One region of the Thermoanaerobacterium sp. CMT5567-10 genome, then DNA from elsewhere that is predicted to be linked to it. Evidence: riboswitches for the same ligand, from Rfam matches in the RefSeq annotation. Region 1 holds a riboswitch; the other holds the start of a gene.
What was found. A riboswitch is a leader RNA that binds a small molecule or an ion and turns the genes downstream of it on or off. The one in region 1 is predicted to bind S-adenosylmethionine.
Positions count from the first base shown of each region.

Region 1 (4,441 bases):
TTTGACTTCCTCGGAATTTAAAGCTTTTGCTAATTTTTGTATAGCAGCGTCATTCTGATTGTCAGGTCTTACAACCAATACATTAGCATACGGTGAATCTTTGTCTTCCATGAAAATTGCATCTTTTAATGGATTTAAATTTGCCTCTAATGCAAAGTTTGTATTTATTATTGCTAAATCTACGTCTTGAAGTGTCCTTGGCAGTTGAGGTGCTTCAAGCTCTACAATTTTTAAATGTTTAGGATTATCGACAATATCTCTGGGAGTTTGTGTTAGTCCATTTGAATCCTTCAATTTTATTAAACCCTCTTTTTGTAACAGCAACAATGCTCTTCCTTCATTTGTAGCATCATTTGGGATTGCCACTGTTGCGCCGTCTTTTATTTCATCTTTCGATTTTATCTTTTTTGAATAAGCTCCCATTGGTTCTACGTGTACTTTGACTAAAGGAACTAACTTTACATTTTTTTTCTTCTCGAAATCCTCTAAATACGGGACGTGTTGGAAGAAATTGGCGTCGATTTGTTTATCGGCCAATGCCGTATTAGGAGTTACATAGTCAGTAAATTCTTTTATTTCGAGATCTACTCCTTCTTTTGCTAAAATTGGCTTTACTACATTAAGTATTTCTGCGTGAGGATTTGGGGTTGCCCCTACAACTATTTTTGTCATTTTGTCTGAATTATTACCTGCATTTGAGCTGGTCTCATTATTATTTGATTTAGTGCAGCCTACAATGGCGAATGATAATGTCAATATTAATGTAATCAATAATATTATTTTTTTCATCTATACCATCCTTTCATCTTTTATCAACCTTTTTTGCCAGGTAGTTTCCTAATCTTTGTACGATTTCTACAAAGACGATTAAAACGATTATTGTTGCAATAAGTACATCTGTTTCATATCTTTGATATCCATACCTTATAGCTAGATCTCCAAGTCCACCTCCTCCGATAGCACCTGCCATAGCAGAATATCCCAAAATATTTATGATTGTAAGAGTTACACCCAATATCAGTGATGGTAGTGACTCTGGTATCATGACTTTAAATATTATCTGAGGTATTGTTGCACCAACAGATATTGATGCTTCTATGACACCCCAATCAACTTCTTTTAGAGATGACTCAATTACTCTTGCTACAAAAGGGGCAGCCGCAACTGACAGAGGTACTATTGCTGCTGTTGGTCCAATTGTAGTACCTACTATAAGCCTTGAAAGTGGGAAAATCGCAATTATAAGAATTATAAATGGTACTGATCTCATAATGTTAATGATGGTACCCAATATGTGGTTTAGTTTGATGTTTTCAGATAAATGGCCTTTATCTGTTATTACAAGTATTATTCCTAGCGGTAGACCTATTATTACAGAAAAAAGGGTAGAGAAAAATACCATATACAGTGATTCCCACAAAGGCTGCTCCATAAGCTGCCATAAGTTTATTAAGTATTGTATTGTGTTACTAAATGATACCATTTTTAAGCACCTCTATTCTAAGGCTGTTTTTTTCTAAAAATTTTATTGCATCTTTTATAGAACTTGGATCTCCATTAATCTTTATAAGGAGATTTCCTATTTGAGAGTTCTGGACTCTTTCTATATTTCCAGAAATTATATTTACATCAACATTAAACTTTTTTATCATATGTGATATTACAGGCTCGTTGCTACTGCTACCAAAGAATGACAGACGCAATATTTCTTCATTTGGATTCTTGTCGTCTATGAGGATGTCAGGAGGAAGCTCTGCTATCATATCTTTTAAAAATCTTTTCGACGTTTCTGTAGAAGGATTGGAAAAAATGTCTATTACATTTCCTTCTTCGATGATAACGCCATTTTCTAAAACAGCGACTCTATCACATAAGTTTCTTATGACTGACATTTCATGTGTTATGACGACTATTGTTATACCGTATTGTTTGTTTATGTTTCTAAGTAAGTTTAATATTGATTCTGTCGTAGTCGGGTCCAATGCAGATGTCGCTTCATCTGATAAGATTATATCGGGGTTGTTGGCAAGCGCCCTTGCTATGCCGACTCTTTGTTTTTGACCACCAGATAGTTGTGAAGGATATGCGTATTTCTTGTCTTTAAGATCCACAACTTCAAGCAGTTCATTTACACGCTTTTTTATAACAGAATCTTTAGCTTTTGAGATTCTTAAAGGAAAAGCTATGTTTTCATACACTGTAGAGTTCATTAAAAGATTGAAATGCTGAAATATCATGCCAATCTTTTTTCTCATTTCACGAAGTTCTTTTGGGCTTAACTTTGTCATTTCAGTACCATTTATGGAAATGCTTCCGGTTGTAGGCTTTTCAAGCATGTTTATGCACCTAATCAACGATGATTTGCCTGCACCGCTTAAGCCCATTATGCCGTATATTTCTCCATCATTTATTGTTAAATTGATGTCTTTGAGTGCAACTACATCTTTTCCATTTGTGTTGTAGACTTTACTTAGATTTTTAATTGATATCAAAATATTTCACCCTCTTTATGAAAAGTTGGAACGTCAAAAATGCAATAAAAAAAACCTCCCAATGAAAGAGGTTAGTTCCTCTCTCATCTCTCAGCATTAAAGCCGCAGGAATTGGCACCATTGCACTTTCGTGCCGGTTGCCGGGTTTCATCGGGCCAGTCCCTCCACCTCTCTGGATAAGAGAATAATTTCATTTTAAATTGTTAAAATGATTATATAGGATTAAAAATGAAAAGTCAAGCAAAATTTTCATGTCCGGAGATATTAAATTTATGTCATTCTAATATTGACACAGTGCTTACAAGTTTATGTTGAATTATGAGAATAATTGCTTATAATATAAATGTAAGATAAGTTAACTTATTAATAATTTGTCATAGACGAAAGGACAAAATCTTATGAAAGAACTAAGTGGGCGCCAACTAGAGATTTTAAAAAAAGTTATGTCAAAAGAGATGTACAGCTTAGACGATATCGTCGCTAATTATAAATTAAGCAAAAGAACAATTTATAGAGAGATAAATGCCATAAATGAATACATCAAAGATTATAACTTAAAGTTAAAAAACAATGAAGGTGTTTTGACAGTAGATGGTAGCGACAGCGATATAGAGAAATTTAATTTTGATGTTATAGGTTATCGTCCTAGTGTAGATGCTGAGAAAAGGCGAAAATTAATTCTATCAGAGCTACTACAAATGAAAGAGCCTGTTAAGCTGGAGTATTTTGCAAGAGAGTACAATGTCACAACTGCTACAATTAGCTATGACATAAAAGAAATAGATAAATGGCTAAGTAGGCAAAATGTCACAATTGTGACTAAGCCAGGTGTGGGCATATATGTAAAAGGCGATGAAAGAAATATAAGGAAGGCTATAATAAATTTTCTCTATGACAATGTTGAGACGAAGGACTTAATGGAATTTTTAAATAGAGGGTACAATAATATAAACAGATTAAGTGAGGACATCAATGACAGGCTATTGCGACTTATCGATTATGACACAGTTTTGAAGATAGAGAAAGCTATACAAAGATTAGAGAAATCACTGGACTACGAGCTGGCTGAAAGCTCTTATATGGGGCTTACAGTTCACTTGGCATTGGCGTTAAAGAGAATAAAAGAAGGCGAAAAGATCAAAATAGGTAATGAAAGCCTTTTTGAACTTAAAAAATCAGATGAGTACAGATTTGCAGAAATGCTTGCAAAATATTTGGAAGAAGAATTTGATGTCTTTATTCCTGAAGATGAAATCGGTTATATAACAATTCATCTTCAAGGTGCCAGATATAGAGCAAACACTGAAGATGTAAATGACGAATTTGTAAATGAAGTTTTATACGAGATGATAGATGTTGCTGAAAGAGTATTTGGCACAAGTTTTAGAGATGATTCAATGCTTTTAAGTGGTTTAAAGACTCATTTAAGACCTACGATTTTTAGACTAAGGATGGGCCTTGCAATAAGGAATCCCCTTATAAGCGATATAAAAGATAGGTATAGTGCACTGTTTGAAAGGTGCATATCAATTGCAAATGTATTGAAGAATAAGCTTGATGTTGATGTTCCAGATGATGAGATTGGCTATATTGCGATGCATTTTGGAGCAGCTATAGCAAGGAAAAATGACAAAACGAAAAGGCATAATATTCTAGTGGTATGTGCAAGTGGAATAGGAACATCCAGAATGCTTCTATCAAAGCTTCAGATGTTTCCGCAGTTAAACATTGTAGATACTGTTTCAAGCCTTAGAGTAAAAGATTTTAAAGATAGAGATGATATTGACTTAATTGTATCTACTATACCTCTTGACATAAAGGACAAAAAAACGGTAATTGTCAATCCATTACTTTTAGACGATGACGTCAAAAAGTTAAAAGAGGCATTAAATACAGACTTCATAATGGATTTTTCCAGCAGAAAGGCAGAAGGCGATAAGTATAAAGAG
Region 1 is NZ_CP130558.2:2,398,917-2,403,357, forward strand. Features, by position in the region: gene Q2T46_RS12160 (MetQ/NlpA family ABC transporter substrate-binding protein) at 1-789, opposite strand, end outside; gene Q2T46_RS12165 (methionine ABC transporter permease) at 803-1,483, opposite strand; gene Q2T46_RS12170 (methionine ABC transporter ATP-binding protein) at 1,470-2,492, opposite strand; SAM riboswitch class I at 2,573-2,675, opposite strand; gene Q2T46_RS12175 (BglG family transcription antiterminator) at 2,891-4,441, shown strand, end outside.

Region 2 (4,441 bases), 100 kb from region 1:
TAAGCAACTTTTTACACTGCACTTTATATACGATACATTACCATCCAAGTCTATAAGTTCTGTTCCATTTCCGTATTCATCTATATAATAAGGTAAAATAGCAAGGTACACATCTGGCATCTCAACATTTCTCATCTCCATTACTCCTTTGTGCGAACTTATGTTTGTATTTATTATATAAGATAATTTTTCCAAAGTCAATAAATAATTATCAAGAATTAATCATAATTTTCTGATTTTTTTTTTTTTTTTTTTTTTTTTTTTTTTTTTTTTTTTTTTTTTTTTTTTTTTTTTGAATTTTATTACAACATATACATTTATTGACTGTTATCAAAATTTATAATATAATAGAAAATGTCGAAAAAAGGAGAAAAAGAATATGAATTATGATGAAGATAAACTTATATCGCATCTTTTGATGTCACTAAAAAACTATAATTATGAGACATACAAACACAGTCTAAGAGTTGCAAAATTATCTTTTAAGATTGCTAATATAATTAGATTGGAGCCAAAGGAACAGATATCAATATATAAAGGTGCACTTCTGCATGATATAGGCAAATTGATGATACCAATTAGCATTTTAGCAAAGCCAGACAAACTTACAGATGCAGAATACGATCTTATCAAATTGCATTCCAGTTACGGTGCAAATATGCTGGAAGTGCTGCCTCCACTTATGTATTTAATACCTGCTGTTTTATACCATCACGAAAGATTGGATGGCTCGGGGTACCCTTACGGTCTTAAGTTTATCCCATTAAGTGCTCAAATAGTAGCTATTTGTGACTCTTTTGATGCTATGACAAATAAAAGACTATACGCTTATAAAAAGGTAAAAAGCTTTAAGGAAGCAATTCAAGATTTAAGAGAATGCGGTACAAAATACAATCAGATGTTAGTTTCAGCGCTGGAAAATGTATTAAAAAACAGCAAATCATCTCTTGATAAAAATAATCATAATAAGGGAATTGCCATCTAATAGATTTTTTAAAATTATGTGTTATAATATTATTAGCGTAGCGTACACATTATTAATGCGGCTATAGATATATAAAAGTGCCGCAAGCCCGGAATTTTTCCGGGCTTAAAATTTATTTATTGAAAGCAAGTTTCTTTAGTATTTCTACTCTATCAGTTCTCTCCCATGTAAGGTCAAGGTCTGTTCTCCCAAAATGTCCGTATGCAGCAACTTGCCTATAAATAGGCCTTCTTAAATCAAGATCTCTTATGATTGCAGCAGGTCTTAAATCAAATACTTTCTTTACAATATCTGATATTTCGTCATCAGGAATCTTACCAGTGCCAAAAGTATCAATATTTACTTCTAATGGTGTAGCAACACCTATCGCATACGCCAGTTGAACCTCGCACTTGTCAGCAAGGCCAGCAGCAACAATATTTTTCGCAACATACCTTGCAGCGTATGCAGCAGATCTATCAACTTTTGACGGATCTTTGCCAGAAAAAGCTCCACCGCCATGCCTAGCATATCCGCCGTAAGTATCAACTATTATCTTTCTACCTGTAAGCCCACTGTCGCCTTGTGGCCCACCGACAACAAACCTTCCTGTCGGATTTACGTATATCTTCGTATCCTCATCAATTAGCTCTGGCGGAACAATTGGCTTTATGACATATTCTTTTACATCATTTTCTATCTTGTCATGGTCAACATCAGGTGAATGCTGTGTTGATACGACTATCGAGTCTACTCTCTTCGGAACATCGTCAATGTACTCTATTGTTACCTGTGTCTTTCCATCAGGCCTTAGATAATCTAATGTACCATTTTTTCTGACCTCTGCCAGTCTACGAGCAAGTCTATGAGCGAGCGATATAGGAAGTGGCATAAGCTCAGGAGTCTCTGTACATGCATATCCAAACATCATGCCTTGGTCCCCAGCACCTTGTTCTTCTAGGTCATCATGTGAAATACCTTTTTTTACTTCCAATGCTTTGTCAACTCCAAGCGCTATATCAGGAGACTGTTCATCAATAGATGTAAGAACAGAGCATGTACTTGCATCAAAACCATATTTTGCGCGAGTGTACCCTATCTCCTCTATGACTTTTCTTGCGACTTTAGGTATGTCCACATAACACTTGGTAGAAATTTCACCCATAACTAAAACCATTCCTGTTGTTACAGCCGTCTCACATGCTATCCTTGCATATGGATCATTTTTAAGTATTTCATCAACTATTGCATCAGATATTTGGTCACAAATTTTATCTGGATGTCCTTCAGTTACAGATTCTGAAGTAAAATATTTTTTCATTTATATCCTCCTTTTTATCTCATAAAAGACCTTAAACAAAATAAAACCTCTCCAAAAGAAGAGGCACAATCACCCTCATCTTTCAGAAGTTACCTTCTGCGAGAATTAGCACCTTGTCATAAAGACAGGTTGCCGGGCTTCATAGGGCTCCTCCCTCCACCTCTCTTGATAAGAGTTTTCGTTATTTAACTTAAAATATAATAACACAGTATATTTAAGAAGTCAACTTAAAAAATTTTAGTCTGCACGTAAAAAGTGCTTGAGTACCCTAGTTTTGCAGCAAAATTTTATGTAGCGTAACCCGGAACCAGCAATTTTACTAACGATTCCGGGTAAAATTTTTTTAAATTTTTGTCATATTTTGGTTGCGGATTATTATGGATTGTGGTATAATATAGTTATATTGAATTTTATTGGGGGAGTTTAATGTGTATTTAAAGAAAAGCAAACGTAGTTCCGGAAGAATATACTTATCTATTGCAGATGGATATCGCGATAAAGAAAGAGGGCATACAAGGACTGTTACTATTAAATCCCTTGGATACCTCGATGAACTTCAAAAACAATACGATGATCCTATCGCTTTTTTTGAACAAAAGGTTAAAGAATTGAATGAACAAAAAGCCATGAAAAAGGCTCCAATTGCTCTTAATTTTTCTCCTAATGAAAGACTTTTGGTTAATACGGATAACCGTAAAAACTTTGGCTATGCTGCATTTAGTAAGATTTATCATGAGCTTGAATTGGATAAATTTTTGAAAAACAGGCAGCGTCATTCAAAAGAAGAGTATGATGCTAATGCTATTATGAAACTTCTCGTATTTTCACGCTTATTGTATCCTGCTTCAAAGAAAAAGACTTATGAGAATAGAGATATATTCTTTGAGAGGTCTGATTTTTCTTTGGATGATATCTACAGATGTTTATCTTTTTTCAATAAGCATAGTGATGCTTTGCAACTTTGGGTTCATGAGCATATTAAGTCTTTATATGAACGAAATACTAATCTAGTTTATTACGATGTTACCAATTATTATTTTGAAATTGATGAACAAGATGAATTGCGTAAAAAAGGCGTTTCTAAAGAACATAGACCAGATCCAATTGTGCAGATGGGATTATTTATGGACACCAATGGTATACCTATTACATATAAACTTTTTCCTGGTAATGCTCTAGATAAAACTACACTTATGCCTATGTTAAGGAAAATACAACATGATTATTCTTTGGGAAGAATTATTGTAGTTGCTGATAAAGGCATCATTACTGGCGATAACATTTGGTATACTTTATCTGCTGGTAATGGTTATGTATTTAGCTATTCTGTTCGTTGTGCGGATAAGGAATTTAAGAAATATGTCCTTGACGAAAATGGATATACATACAGAGGAGATAGCTTCAAGATAAAATCCAGACTTTATCCAAGAGAAATATTAGTAACCACCACTAAAGGCAAAAAAATGAAAAAGGTAGTTGATGAAAAACAGGTTATTTTCTATAGTGAAGAGTATGCCTTAAAAGCAAAATATGAACGAGCTGCTACAATAGAGAAAGCAAAAGACCTAATTAAAAATCCAGCAAAATACAATAAAGCTACATCTTACGGTGCTTCCAAATATGTAAAGAATCTCATTTTTGATGAAGAAACTGGCGAAATATTAGAAAGTGCTCATCAACACTTAGCATTTGATGAGGAAAAACTAAAAGAAGAAGAAAGATTTGATGGATACTATGCAATAGTTACTAGCGAATACAAAGAATCTGATGATAAAATTATTGAAATGTACCGTGGCCTTTGGAAAATAGAAGAATCTTTTAAAATAACTAAAAGTGATATCGAAAGCAGACCGGTGTATTTATCACTAAAAGAGCATATTGATGCTCATTTTCTGATATGCTTTATATCACTTGTAATTGTGAGGATACTTGAATATAGATTAAATGGAAAATATTCTGTTTCAGCTATACTTGAGAGTCTAGCAAAAGCATCCTGCAGTTACATACAAGAAAATTATTACCTGTTTGATTTTAATAATGATGTTCTTGAAGATATAGGTAAAGAATTAGGTATTGATTTTGGGAAAAAGATTATGACATTAGGAGAGATTAAAAAAATTTTAGGAGAAGTAAAAAAATGACATTTCCACTACAAC
Region 2 is NZ_CP130558.2:2,296,365-2,300,805, reverse strand. Features, by position in the region: gene Q2T46_RS11625 (hypothetical protein) at 1-135, opposite strand, end outside; gene Q2T46_RS11620 (HD-GYP domain-containing protein) at 380-985, shown strand; gene metK (methionine adenosyltransferase) at 1,098-2,285, opposite strand; SAM riboswitch class I at 2,358-2,460, opposite strand; gene Q2T46_RS11610 (IS1634 family transposase) at 2,714-4,426, shown strand.
Region 2: another riboswitch for S-adenosylmethionine. It lies ahead of metK (methionine adenosyltransferase); the one in region 1 lies ahead of Q2T46_RS12170 (methionine ABC transporter ATP-binding protein).